Regions from separate parts of the Pseudomonas mucidolens genome, predicted to be linked through region 4. Evidence: predicted binding sites of a transcription regulator. Region 4 holds the regulator's gene; each other region holds the start of a gene.
The links. Region 4 encodes FliA, which starts transcription of late flagellar genes. Its sites were predicted from a motif close to CTAAAGTTTNNNNNNNNNNNGCCGNTAA; they were not measured.
Positions count from the first base shown of each region.

Region 1: the regulator FliA is predicted to act here: its motif matches at 1,104-1,131, upstream of motA (flagellar motor stator protein MotA).
Region 2: the regulator FliA is predicted to act here: its motif matches at 1,725-1,752, upstream of BLU75_RS06500 (methyl-accepting chemotaxis protein).
Region 3: the regulator FliA is predicted to act here: its motif matches at 1,765-1,792, upstream of BLU75_RS09870 (methyl-accepting chemotaxis protein).

Region 1 covers NZ_LT629802.1:4,373,073-4,376,321, reverse strand. Annotated here, with positions in the region: partial or broken gene BLU75_RS20170 (HDOD domain-containing protein) at 1-1,032, opposite strand, end outside; gene motA (flagellar motor stator protein MotA) at 1,199-2,050, shown strand; gene motB (flagellar motor protein MotB) at 2,054-3,079, shown strand; gene rsgA (small ribosomal subunit biogenesis GTPase RsgA) at 3,181-3,249, opposite strand, start outside.
Region 2 covers NZ_LT629802.1:1,322,552-1,325,800, reverse strand. Annotated here, with positions in the region: gene BLU75_RS06500 (methyl-accepting chemotaxis protein) at 12-1,691, opposite strand; gene BLU75_RS06495 (Na+/H+ antiporter family protein) at 1,833-3,152, opposite strand.
Region 3 covers NZ_LT629802.1:2,107,394-2,110,642, forward strand. Annotated here, with positions in the region: gene BLU75_RS09870 (methyl-accepting chemotaxis protein) at 1-1,707, opposite strand, end outside; gene BLU75_RS09875 (RCC1 domain-containing protein) at 2,198-3,249, shown strand, end outside.
Region 4 covers NZ_LT629802.1:786,345-789,593, reverse strand. Annotated here, with positions in the region: gene BLU75_RS03925 (chemotaxis protein CheA) at 1-673, opposite strand, end outside; gene BLU75_RS03920 (protein phosphatase CheZ) at 687-1,475, opposite strand; gene BLU75_RS03915 (chemotaxis response regulator CheY) at 1,494-1,868, opposite strand; gene fliA (RNA polymerase sigma factor FliA) at 2,039-2,779, opposite strand; gene fleN (flagellar synthesis regulator FleN) at 2,776-3,249, opposite strand, start outside.

The DNA of each region.
Region 1 (3,249 bases), 2.3 Mb from region 4:
GCAGTGGGGGGGCGGTGCCGGCAGCAAGCCGCGATGCACGCGTTGCTCGTCCCACGGCCAGATCAGCGCGAGTGCCGGGTGCCAGAGATCGGCCGCCAGTGTATGACGGGCGCTGATCGCTGCCTGCTGGTGAACCTGTTGCTGGATTTCGGCCAGGGGTTGCTGCAAGTACAGCGCGGTCAGGTATTGCCAGCGCAGGGTGTGCGGACATGACCAGGATTCCTGCGCCGCCAGGGCCATGCCGTTGGCCAGCAGCACGGTGTTGGCCGGCTGGTTCAGCCAGCGCTGCAGCGTCGGGTCATCATCCAGTTGCTGCTGCTGGTGCAGCGGCGTTTCCTCGCGGGCAATGCGTAACGCCTTGACCAGCAGACGTTGTTCGCCGAGCAACAATTGATAACCCTGGGAAACCCAGATCGGCAGGCGCCAGGTTTCGGTCAACCCCAGGCACAGTTCCAGCAAGCGCACGCCAAACAACTCTTGTTCGACCTGGTGCGCCGATTGACCCTTGTGGACCACCCGCAATTCCCATTCTTCGAGCAGTTTTGGGTAGATCACCGCCATTGGCCACAGCGGCGAGAGAAACAGCAGGCTGCCCCAATGGATGTCTTGCCACAGCCGCGCCAGGCGGCTGGCAAACAGGCCGCTGGCTTGTTGCGAGGCATGTTGGCTGATCAGTTGAAGTTGGCGCAGCGCCACGGGAATCTCATTGAACGGGACCGCCGGCAAGCGGGCAAGCAGTTCCTCGGTGCGTTTCAAGCCGAGGCGATTGATCGCCACTTCAAGGTTTTCTGCAGGTTCTGCCAGGCTGCCGTGGGTGTGGTTGTTGGCTTCACGCATGACGCTGAGCACCAGCGCCGGGCTGTCTTGCATCAACTCTGCAATATCTCGCAACGAACGACGGCTGTCGCCGATGGCCTTGCACACCGCGTTATGGCTCGATTGCGGGACAGGTAGGTGAACCTCGTCCAGACGCTTTATCCAGCCGGCCAGGGTAGTGGGCTTTGAAATTTGGATTGCCGTTTCGTTTGCCATGATTGGGGCGCGATCATCACTTGCGGTCAACACGCCCGGAGTGGGCCGAACTGGCTTTTCGCCTTAACGGGCTATAGTCTGGCGCAGTTTTGCCGATAAGTAGAAGAAGAGTTTTCAGATCTTCCGAATATGTCCATGAACCCGACGGCGCAAGTACTCATCCCCTATGGTTAAAATTATCGGCATCATCGTCGTTATCGCTAGCGTACTCGGCGGGTACGTTCTGTCTCATGGCAAGATTGCCGCGTTGATCCAGCCCTTCGAAGTACTGATCATCGGCGGTGCTGCGCTGGGCGCATTCCTGCAAGCCAACCCCGGCTACACGACCCTGCATGTGTTCAAGAAGTCCTTGGCCATGTTTGGCTCGCGCTTTTCCCACACTTTCTACCTGGAAGTGCTGAGCCTGGTCTACGAGATTCTCAACAAAAGCCGTCGTGAAGGCATGATGGCCATTGAAGGCGACATCGAGGACGCCGCGGCAAGCCCGATCTTCGCCAAGTACCCGGCCGTGCTCAAGGATGAGCGCATGACAGCCTATATCTGCGACTACTTGCGCATCATGTCCTCCGGCAACATGGCACCCCATGAGCTGGAGGGGCTGTTCGACATGGAGTTGTTCAGTTTGAAGGAAGAGCTTGAGCACCCGTCCCACGCGGTAAACGGTATCGCGGACGGCATGCCCGGCTTTGGTATTGTTGCGGCGGTGCTCGGGATCGTGGTGACCATGGCGTCTCTGGGCGAGGGTGACCAGACGGCCATCGGTATGCACGTGGGCGCGGCGTTGGTGGGAACCTTCTTCGGTATCCTGGCCGCCTACGGCTTTTTCGGTCCGCTGGCGACATCCCTGGCACACGACGCCAAGGAAGAACTGAATATTTATGAGTCCATCAAGGCTTCCCTGGTGGCCTCGGCTTCCGGCATGCCGCCGTCCCTGGCCGTGGAATTCGGGCGCAAGGTTTTGTATCCGAGACACCGTCCGAGCTTTATCGAGCTGGAACAAGCGGTTCGCGGTCGCTAAGTCATGGAAAACAATCAGCCGATTATAATCAAGCGCGTCAAGCGCTTTGCGGGCAGGCATCACGGCGGCGCCTGGAAAATCGCCTTCGCCGACTTTGCGACGGCGATGATGGCGTTCTTTCTGGTGCTGTGGCTGATGTCCACGGCGACCCCGGAGCAAAAGCTCGCGATTGCCGGTTACTTCAAGGATCCCATCGGCTTTTCCGAAAGTGGCACGCCCTTTGTAATCGACCTGGGCGGCTCGCCGGAGCTGGCGCCCGAGCGCACCATCAATCCCGAGGTCCAGACCGAGTCGCCGCAGGAAAAAATTCCAATCGAGCGCGACACCGTCGATAGCATGGCCGAACAGATCGAGCATGAGCGGTTGGAATTGCTGCTGCAGGAGTTAAAGAACAAGGTCGACGAGAACCCGCAACTGCAGCCATTCAAGGATCAGATCCAGTTCCAGATCACCCCGGATGGCTTGCGCATTCAGATCATGGACGCCGCGAACCGGCCGATGTTCGATTCCGGCAGTGCGCGCTTGAAGCCGTACTTCGAGGACATCCTGTTGGCCATGGCCGACACCATCAAGGCGGTGCCGAACAAGATCAGTGTCAGCGGTCATACCGATGCCGAGCCGTATTCAGGGTTGGGTGATTTCGGTAACTGGGAGCTGTCCGCCAGCCGCGCCAACGCTGCCCGCCGTGCACTGGTTGCCGGCAGTTATCCGGAGGCGCAAGTGGCGCGGGTGGTGGGTTTCGCGTCTTCGCAGTTGTTTGATGCCGAGGATCCGTTCAATCCGATCAACCGGCGCATTGATATCGTCGTACTGACCAAAAAGGCCCAGCGCGCGATTGAAGGTGAGCAAGGTGCGGTGCCGCCGCCAGTACCCATCCAGGGCGACGGCGCACCGGGCGAAGTGCCGGTGGATCCAAATGCCCTGCCACCGGAGCAGGAGCCGTTGCCGGCGCATGAGTTGCGCCAGAAGCTCAATCTGTTCGATGACGGTGGTCTGAAGGCTCCCGGAGAAGCTCCGGCTGGTAGCTGATGCTGCTTGTGTGGGGGGCGGGCTTGCTCGCGATACAGGCAACCCGGTGTAACTGATGCACCGAGGTGATGCTATCGCGAGCAAGCCCGCTACCCCACAACTTAATAGCTGCTTTCCGGCAAGCTGGCGATGATCGAGCGATAGCTGTTCATGCGCTGCTGTTGCACGCG
Region 2 (3,249 bases), 540 kb from region 4:
TCTTGAAACGATCAGATCTTGAACTGCCCCACCAACTGCCCCAACCGCTGCCCCAGATCCGCCAGGCTGCGAGACGTCTGCGCACCCTGCTGGGTCTCGTCCGCCATGCTATCCACCGCGACGGCAATCTGATGCACGCTGCGGTTGATCTCTTCGGCCACCGCAGTTTGTTCCTCGGCGGCGCTGGCAATCTGCGCGTTCATCGAGTTGATGGTGCCGATCAACTGCGCCATGGTGTCGAGGGACGCCCCGGCTTCGTTGGCTTTGGCTGAGGTGCCGTCACCGGCATCGCTGGAACGGTGCATGGACTCCACGGCCGCCTCGGTGCCTTTTTGCAGGCGGTCGATCATGCCCTGGATTTCCTGGGTGCTTTGCTGGGTACGGCTGGCCAGCGCGCGCACTTCATCGGCCACCACCGCAAACCCGCGCCCGGCTTCACCCGCACGCGCCGCTTCAATGGCTGCGTTGAGGGCCAGCAGATTGGTTTGCTCGGCAATCGAGCGAATCACCCCAAGCACGCTGACAATCGAGGAAACGTCCTGCTGCAGGCTGTCCAGCGACACACCGCTGCTGCGAATGTCGTTCACCAGCGCGTGAATCTGCGCAATGCTGCCATCCACCACGCGCTTGGCGGTCTGGCCCTCGACATCGGTCTGCTGCGCCGCCACCGCCGCGCCCTGGGCACTGCGCGCAACTTCATGGGCCGCGGAAGACATTTCGTTGATTGCCGTCGCCACTTGATCGGTCTCGTGACGCTGGCGCTCCATGGCCTGTTCCGAGCGCTGGGCCTGTTCGGAAACCTGGCCCACCAGCCCCGTGAGTTGCGAGGTCATTTCGGTAATCTGGCGCACCAGGCCGTGAATCTTGTCGACAAAACGGTTGAACGAGCCCGCCAGCTCGCCCAGTTCGTCCTGGCTAGTGATTGCCAGGCGGCGGGTCAAGTCGCCTTCGCCGGCGGCGATGTCGTCGAGATTGGTTTTCATCAAGTGCAGCGGCCGCAAAATGGTATTGGCCAGCAGCATACCGACAGCAGCAATCACCACCAACAGCACCAGCGCGATGCCGACGATGCTCAGCAACACCCCTTCCATGCGGTCGTTGACTTTGGCTTGCACCTCGGCCACCAGCGCTTCGATGCCGTCCAGGTTGACCGACGTACCAATCACCATGTCCCACTTGGGCAGGTATTCGGTATAACCAAGCTTGGGCACCAGTTCCGTTTGCCCTGGCAGCGTCGAACTGTATTGCAAGTAGTGAGTGCCGTCCTTGGCGACTTTCACCAGGCCGACGTTGACGTAGACACCGTTGGGATCACGATTGTCCTTGAAGCTCTTGCCTAAGCCATCCGGGCTGTTGCCCTTGAACAGGCGAATGGTCTCGGAATCGTAGCCGAAGAAATAACCGTCCTTGCCGTAGGAGGTGTTGGACAGCAACTTGACCACCTGCGCCCGCGCCGCCGTATCACCTGGCGCGGCGGCGTCGTAAAGCGGCTTGATCGTAGTCATGGCCACTTCTACATAGCTTTTCAGGGTGCTCTTGGCATCGTTGAGCAGGCGTTCACGGGTTTCTTCGACCTCGGTCCTGGCCTGCTCCTTGAGTATCCACACCGTGGTCAGGCTGATGACCACGGCAAACAACAGCACAGGCAGCACGGCAAGGGACAGTACTTTGGCCTTCAGACTAAGACGCATGGATTCTCTCTCTTATAAGACGGCGTTAAGAGGTTAACGGCCAGGGGAGAGAAAACTGTAGGCGCCCGAGGGTTGCCCGGCGGTCATCGCTGGCGATGACCGCCAAGCCTGTCCCCGCCTATGCACGGGACAGGGAGCAGATTACAGGACCATCGCGGCAAACCAGCCGAACACCAGCAACGGCAGGTTGTAATGCAGGAACGTCGGGACCACGGTGTCCCAGATATGGTGATGCTGACCATCGATATTCAAACCCGAGGTCGGGCCCAGCGTGGAATCCGACGCTGGAGACCCGGCATCCCCCAAGGCGCCCGCGGTGCCGACGATACACACGATGGCCAGCGGGCTGAAACCGAGCTGCAGGCACAAGGGTACGAAAATCGCGGCAAGGATCGGCACCGTGGAGAACGACGAACCAATGCCCATGGTCACCAACAGGCCCACCAGCAACATCAGCAGCGCACCCACGCCACGGCTGTGGCCGATCAGGGCAGCAGAGGCCTGCACCAGCGTCTGTACCTGGCCGGTAGCTTTGAGCACTTCGGCAAAACCTGAGGCGGCAATCATGATGAAGCCGATCATCGCCATCATCTTCATGCCTTCGGTGAACAAGTCGTCAGTATCACGCCAGCGCACGATGCCCGACACCGAGAAGATCAGGAAGCCGGCCAGGGCGCCGATGATCATCGAGTCCAGCCATAACTGGATGATGAACGCCGCAGCGATCGCCACCCCGGCGACCAGCAGCGTCAGCGGGTTGTAGCGCACCGCGACCTGTTCGACCCGTTCGATTTTCTTCAGGTCATAGACGCGCTTCTTGCGGTAGCTGAAAAACACCGCCACCAACAAGCCAAAGACCATGCCCAATGCCGGAATGCCCATGGCGTGGGTCACGTTGACCTGGCTGATGTCCACGCCGCCTTTGGCGACGTTGGCCAGCAGGATCTGATTGAGGAAGATATTGCCGAACCCGACCGGCAGGAACATGTAGGGCGTGATCAGGCCGAACGTCATCACGCAGGCAATCAGGCGGCGGTCCAGCTGCAACTTGGTGAGTACATACAACAGTGGCGGCACCAGCAGCGGGATAAAGGCGATATGGATCGGCAGGATGTTCTGCGAGGCAATCGCCACCGTTCCCAGCAGGCCGATCAATAGCCATTTGATATGACCGCCACCCGCCGACTCCTGGCGATCCACCAGCAGCAAGGCCTTGTCGGCCAACGCATGCGCCAACCCGGACTTGGCGATCGCCACAGCGAAAGCACCCAGCAATGCGTAAGACAGCGCCACTGTGGCCCCACCTCCCAAGCCGCTGTTAAACGCCTTGAGCGTCGCGTCAATGCCAAGGCCACCGGTCAAGCCCCCCACCAGGGCGCCGACGATGATCGCGATGACCACATGCACGCGGGACAGGCTGAGCACCAGCATGGTACCGACCGCGACGATTACTGCGTTAATCATGGTTACCTCAGGCAAAAACGTGAAAACGATAAAAAACGCACATGCCGGCGCCATGTCCGTCGAGGGAACGACGGCTGGACGCCAGCAAAAAAGG
Region 3 (3,249 bases), 1.3 Mb from region 4:
GTTTTCCATCGCGGTCACCGAAGAATTGACCCCCAGCGTCAGGCGGCCGAGCATTTCATTGATTTGCGAGGTACTGGCCTGGGTCCGGGCGGCGAGGGCGCGCACTTCATCGGCAACCACCGCAAAGCCACGTCCCTGCTCGCCGGCCCGCGCCGCTTCAATCGCTGCGTTGAGTGCCAACAGGTTGGTCTGGCCAGCAATCGCGCCAATCACGTCCAGGGTTTCAGTGATGCGCTGGGCGTCCTGGCGCATGTTTTCCACGGTCTGGGTGGCACTGGACACTTCACCGATCAAGGCTCCGACACTGCGCGAGGCCTCATCCACCACCAGCCGCGAACGGTCAGCGTGTTCATTGGCGCGCTGAGTGAAGGCAGCCGTCTCGGCGGCGTTTTCAGCCACCGTATCCGCGGTCGAGCTCATCTCGTTGATAGCGGTCACGGTCTGATCGGTCTCCGAGGCGTGGCGCACCAGAATCTGATTGGTCTGGACCGAGGCCTGCTGCAATTGCGCCAGGCTCGAGGACATGGCCCCCGTGGCCTGGGTCACTTCACCGATCATGTTTTGCAGATAGATAATAAAACGGTTGACTGAATGCCCAATGGCACCCAGCTCATCTTCGGCGCGGACGGTGATCCGTCGGGTCAGGTCAGCATCCCCCGTAGACAGCGCGTCAATGTTGGTCTTCAGGGCTTTCATCCGCTGCACTAACTGACGGATGGCGTAGACCTGCAGCAGCACCAGCAACAAGACCATGGGGATTTGCAGCAAGCTCAGGGTTCCCAGCACATCATCGCGCTGGGCGGTGATCAGTGAGGTGGGCAGGGCGGTGGCCAGGAACCAGGGCGTACCTTCAATGGGGCGCATGAAAAACGTGCTGGCTACGCCCTGATTGTCGAATTCACTGCGTTGCAACGGTTGATCACGATGGGCCAGGCCAGCGCTGACCTGCGCGGCAAAGGCCGAGGTGGCCGTCAGTTCGCTGATGTTTTTCAACACCTGCGGGCCGCTGATCCGCGAGCTGTTGCTAATGATTTTGCCGTCCCCCTCGACGATCAGCATCTGCCCGCCGATGTCTTTCTCCTTGCTGGCCACCAGATCGTTGAAGAATCCCAGCGTCACATCAATGGTGGCGACACCGTAAGGCACGCCATCGCGTGCAATGGCCATGGCGCAATTGGTGCGTGGCTGGGCGCTGGCGTCATCCTTATAAGCCGCGGCCCAGGCGCACTGGCCAGCAGGCGATTGCAGGCCACCCTTGTACCAGGTCTGGTCGTAATAGTTGGGGGCCGCGTCACTGTTCCAGAAAGTGTTGACTATCAGCTTGCCCGAGGCATCACGGTGCCAGAACGTACTGTGTTTATTGCGCCCCGGGGTGCGCTGGTCGGGTAGGGGCCAGATGCCGCCACCAAATACCTTTTGTTCGCCGTACTGGTCCACCAGCCCCGGCAGGACCTTGTCGATGGCATCGCTGTCGAGCAGGGGGATGGTCTGGGTGATGCTACGTTGCTGAGACTGGACCTTGTTCAATTCGCCCTGAATCTGTTCGGCCACTTCCGCAATGCGGTTGAGGGCGACCTGTTCTTCGGTGTGACGCAACTTGGGGGCCACAAGTTGGCCGATGCCAACCACGGTCAAGATGAATAACAGCAGGACGAACAGTACGAGAAACAAGGTGTAGCGAGCTTGAATGGAGCGTAGTGAGGGCATGGGACGGTCCTTGCGAAGCGTTTATTATCGACGCAGCTTTTTAAGAGCTTCATAGAAGTATCGGCTTGGGAGCAAGGAGCTTTAGGTACGATCGTACAAGAAAGTAACGCGGGCTGAGCCAGGCATTGAGCCGCGGACGCACACGCCGGCGATTCAATGGCAGCGGGTTAAATCTGATAGTGCTTCAGGTGCCTTTTCTGGCGAACCTTGCGGCCTGTCAGGGCAACCAGCCGGGCCTCCCACCGTGGATCATATAACGGTTAAAAACAGACAAACGGTGGCACTACCTGTCAGATATGACAGTAGACACATGTCCTTCTGCAGCGCCAACTATTAATACCCTATTGAACTTATGCTAAATCCCCGCACTGATTTCACTGCACGATTAAGCGTAATTGATAAAAGGGAAGCGGTGTTTTGCAGGAGTCTTGATTGGCAAGGCTCAACTCAAGGAATCAAGATTATGTGCGCAGCTCCTGTCGCTACGAATGTGACTATTATAGGTGAGCCCACGCCCGGAGGTACGGTGCGGGGGAGTTATTTTTATGAACACTCACAAGCGGAATCAGGTTCGACATATCATTGGTATATTAACAGCAAAAAATATCTAACTACGAATGATTCACTGGATTTTTCAATTACTGCCGCCATGGCTGGCGCAAAAATCAGATTCGCCGTTGTGCCCATGTCAGCCAGTGGTGAATCAGGGGTAGAAACATGTTCTCTAGAAATTGATGTTTTCAACGGCTATCAGAATATTACCGAAGAGGAAAATCGTAATAGCTTTATGTCACAAACAGGGCAGTACTCGTTTTACGCTCCCGATCCAAAAGATCGAGTTTTCGTTGCCAGTGCTGCGGCATTTTCACTCACTGATGGCACAACGCAAAGCGTCCATGTCAAGGGCCTAAAGGCGTTTGGCGGAGAGCCTCCGGAAGAAATTAAAACGTACTTAAAAAACAACCCGGCCACTCGAATGTTTTCAACCGAACGTGATTTCGCAGCGTTAGTTCCGGTTTTAGGCAGCACCAAGCGCCTGCTGTTATGGGGCGAAAATATGAACAATATCCCCCCAGAACTTGATCTAAATAATGTTAAATCTGTCTATGCTAACCGTACCGCCATTGCATTTATTTATGACAGTCCGCCACAGGAAAGTAATAAAATTGGCGCTATCGGCGATGCCGCGAATGGAGGCCTGGTACCGGCGACAGTTCAACAAGCCTTATTCTTCGACCCACCTAGGGCAATCTACGCAACGGAAAACGCTTTTGCGGTACTCACATCTAAAGGCCGTGTTCATACATGGGGAAGCGCTACAGGCGGTGGGGTGATAGGTGATGCTGAAACTACTTTAAAGAATATAAATGTTGAAAAAATTGTTGCCACGGCAAGTGCATTCTGCGCAATCGGACCGTACGGCAACGGGGATCCTGAGATAAAACACCCTGTGGTTTGGGGGGACGCGGTGGGAGGCGGGGTCCTGCCACCCGAACAGCTTGAGCAAATCTTCGATCTAGATGGCGTCGTTCAGGTAGTCGC
Region 4 (3,249 bases):
TGACGGGGGCCGCGGGTTCGACCGGTGCAGGTGAGGCCGCCACCGCGTCAGGGGCAAACTGGCCTTTACCGTGCAACTGATCGAGCAACGACTCGAACTCGGCGTCGGTGATGTCTTCCGTGCTGGGGGCCGCTGCTGGTGCGCAAGCCTGGGAAGCTTCGGCCTCGGCCTTGACTGTATTGAGGGAGTCCAGCAGTTGCTCGAACTCACTGTCAGTGACATCTACTTCGGGTTCGGCAACCGGCTCCGACGCCGCCTCGACCAGCGGCGCCGCCGTCAGGTCGGCTGGTTCTGCCAGGCGCGCTAGAGCGGCCAGCAGTTCCGGGGTCGCAGCAGTGATCGGTGCGCGTTCACGCACTTCATTGAACATGCCGTTGACCGCATCCAGGGCCTCCAGGATCACGTCCATCAATTCCGAGTCGACGTGTCGCTCACCCTTGCGCAGGATGTCGAACACGTTCTCGGCGATGTGACAGCATTCCACCAGCTCATGCAGCTGGAGGAAGCCGGCGCCCCCTTTTACAGTGTGAAAACCGCGAAAAATTGCATTGAGCAGGTTCGCATCTTCTGGCCGGCTTTCCAGCTCGACCAGTTGTTCGGACAGTTGCTCTAAAATTTCGCCGGCCTCTACAAGGAAATCCTGAAGGATCTCTTCATCGGCGCCGAAGCTCATGGGTGCGTGCTCCTTAGAAGCCTAAACTGGATAACAGGTCATCTACGTCATCCTGACCTGACACAACGTCTTCACGTTTATCGGCATGAATCTGCGGACCTTCACCCTTGGCGAGATGTTTTTGTGGATCTTTTTCCGAGAGGATCGCTTCACGGTCATGTTCGATGCCGGCAAAACGATCAACCTGACCCGCCATCAACACCAATTTGAGCAAGTTGCTCTCCACTTCGGTGACCAGTTGGGTCACGCGCTTGATCACCTGACCGGTGAGGTCCTGGTAATCCTGGGCCAGTAAAATATCGTTGAGGTTGCTGGAGACCGTGCGGTTCTCCTGCTCGCTGCGCGACAGAAAGCCGTCGACCCGACGGGCGAGTTCACGAAACTCCTCGGCCCCCACTTCCCGACGCATGAAGCGACCCCAGTCAGCGCTCAGCGCCTGGGCCTCGCTGGCCATGCCGTTGACCAGGGGCGTGGCGCTTTCCACCAGGTCCATGGTGCGGTTGGCCGCCGCCTCGGTCAGCCTGACCACATAGGACAGGCGTTCGGTGGCATCGGTGATCTGCGAAATTTCTTCGGCCTGGGGCATGCGCGGGTCAATCTGGAAATTGACGATTGCACTGTGCAGCTCACGGGTGAGCTTGCCCACTTCCTGATACAGGCCGCGGTCTCGGGTCTGATTGAGCTCATGGATCAACTGCACCGCGTCGCCGAACTTGCCTTTTTCCAGACATTCGACCAACTCGCGGGCGTGTTTTTTCAGGGTCGATTCAAAATCGTCCTGCGATAGTTCGTTATGCTCCATAGCTCCCCCGTGGCGGTATCAACCGTGGATACGTTCGAAGATCTTTTCGATCTTCTCTTTCAAGGCCAATGCTGTGAATGGCTTGACCACGTAACCATTGACCCCGGCCTGGGCGGCTTCGATGATCTGTTCGCGCTTGGCTTCGGCGGTCACCATCAACACCGGGAGGCTGCGCAGTTTTTCATCAGCGCGCACGTGGCGCAGCAACTCGATACCGGTCATGCCTGGCATGTTCCAGTCGGTTACCAGAAAGTCGATACTGCCGCTGTTGAGAATCGGAATCGCCGTAAGACCGTCGTCCGCCTCGACCGTGTTAGTGAACCCAAGGTCACGCAACAGGTTTTTTATGATCCGCCGCATCGTTGAGAAGTCATCAACGATGAGGATTTTCATGTTCTTGTCCAATTCGACCTCCAAGCAGTCTTAAACGCGTCCAGCACCTGGCCGCGCCATTTCATTCAACAGGCATTACACAAAAAGGATTGCAGGGGTCGCACCACGGGCCGCTCCCGCCCAGGCCAAGCGCCCGGGCGGTGTCGTTCACAGTGTCCCCACACTGCCTGTCAGCGCGTGCGCCACTCTCCCAAACGCCCCCGCAAGCGGGCGGCGCATTGGCTGTGCAATTGGCTGACCCGCGATTCGCTGACACCCAGGACCTCACCGATTTCCTTGAGGTTCAGCTCTTCGTCGTAGTACAGCGCCAACACCAGCCGCTCACGCTCCGGCAGATTGGCGATTGCGTCCGCCAGCGCGCTCTGGAAACGCTCATCTTCCAGATCGCGCGACGGTTCGAGATGACCACTCGCGCCGTCCTCGTGCAGCCCTTCATGCTCGCCATCCTGTAACAGGTCGTCGAAACTGAACAAGCGGCTGCCCAAGGTATCGTTCAAAATCCCGTAGTAATCGTCGAGACTCAATTGGAGTTCGGCCGCAACTTCATGATCTTTAGCGTCACGACCGGTTTTTGCTTCAATTGAGCGAATTGCGTCACTCACCATCCGAGTATTGCGGTGTACCGAACGCGGCGCCCAATCCCCCTTACGCACTTCATCGAGCATTGCTCCACGGATGCGAATCCCCGCATACGTCTCGAAACTCGCGCCTTTGCTCGCGTCGTACTTGGTCGACACCTCGAGCAGGCCGATCATGCCCGCCTGGATCAGGTCTTCGACCTGGACGCTGGCGGGCAGGCGTGCCAGCAGGTGATAGGCAATGCGCTTGACCAGAGGCGCATAGCGCTCGATCAACTCCCCCTGACTGTCACGTGCCGAATTTTTGTAAAGGTTGTAGCCGCTTGATGTCATAGCACCGGTCCTGCGCTCGTCTGATGCACCAAGCGCTCGACGAAAAACTCCAGATGCCCCCGAGGATTGGCGGGCAGTGGCCAGGTATCGACTTTCTGGGCGATAGCCTTGAACGCCAACGCGCACTTGGAACGAGGGAACGCTTCATAGACTGCACGCTGCTTTTGCACAGCCTTGCGCACACACTCGTCATAGGGCACTGCGCCGACGTATTGTAAAGCGACATCGAGGAAACGATCGGTGACCTTGGTCAACTTGGCGAACAGGTTGCGCCCTTCTTGCGGGCTCTGGGCCATGTTCGCCAAGACCCGGAAACGGTTCATGCCGTAGTCGCGGTTGAGTAGCTTGATCAGCGCATAAGCGTCGGTGATCGAGGTCGGCTCGTCGCACACCACCAGTAACACTTCCTGGGCTGCACGCACGAAGCTGACCACTGACTCGCCGATCCCGGCGGCGGTGTCGATCACCAG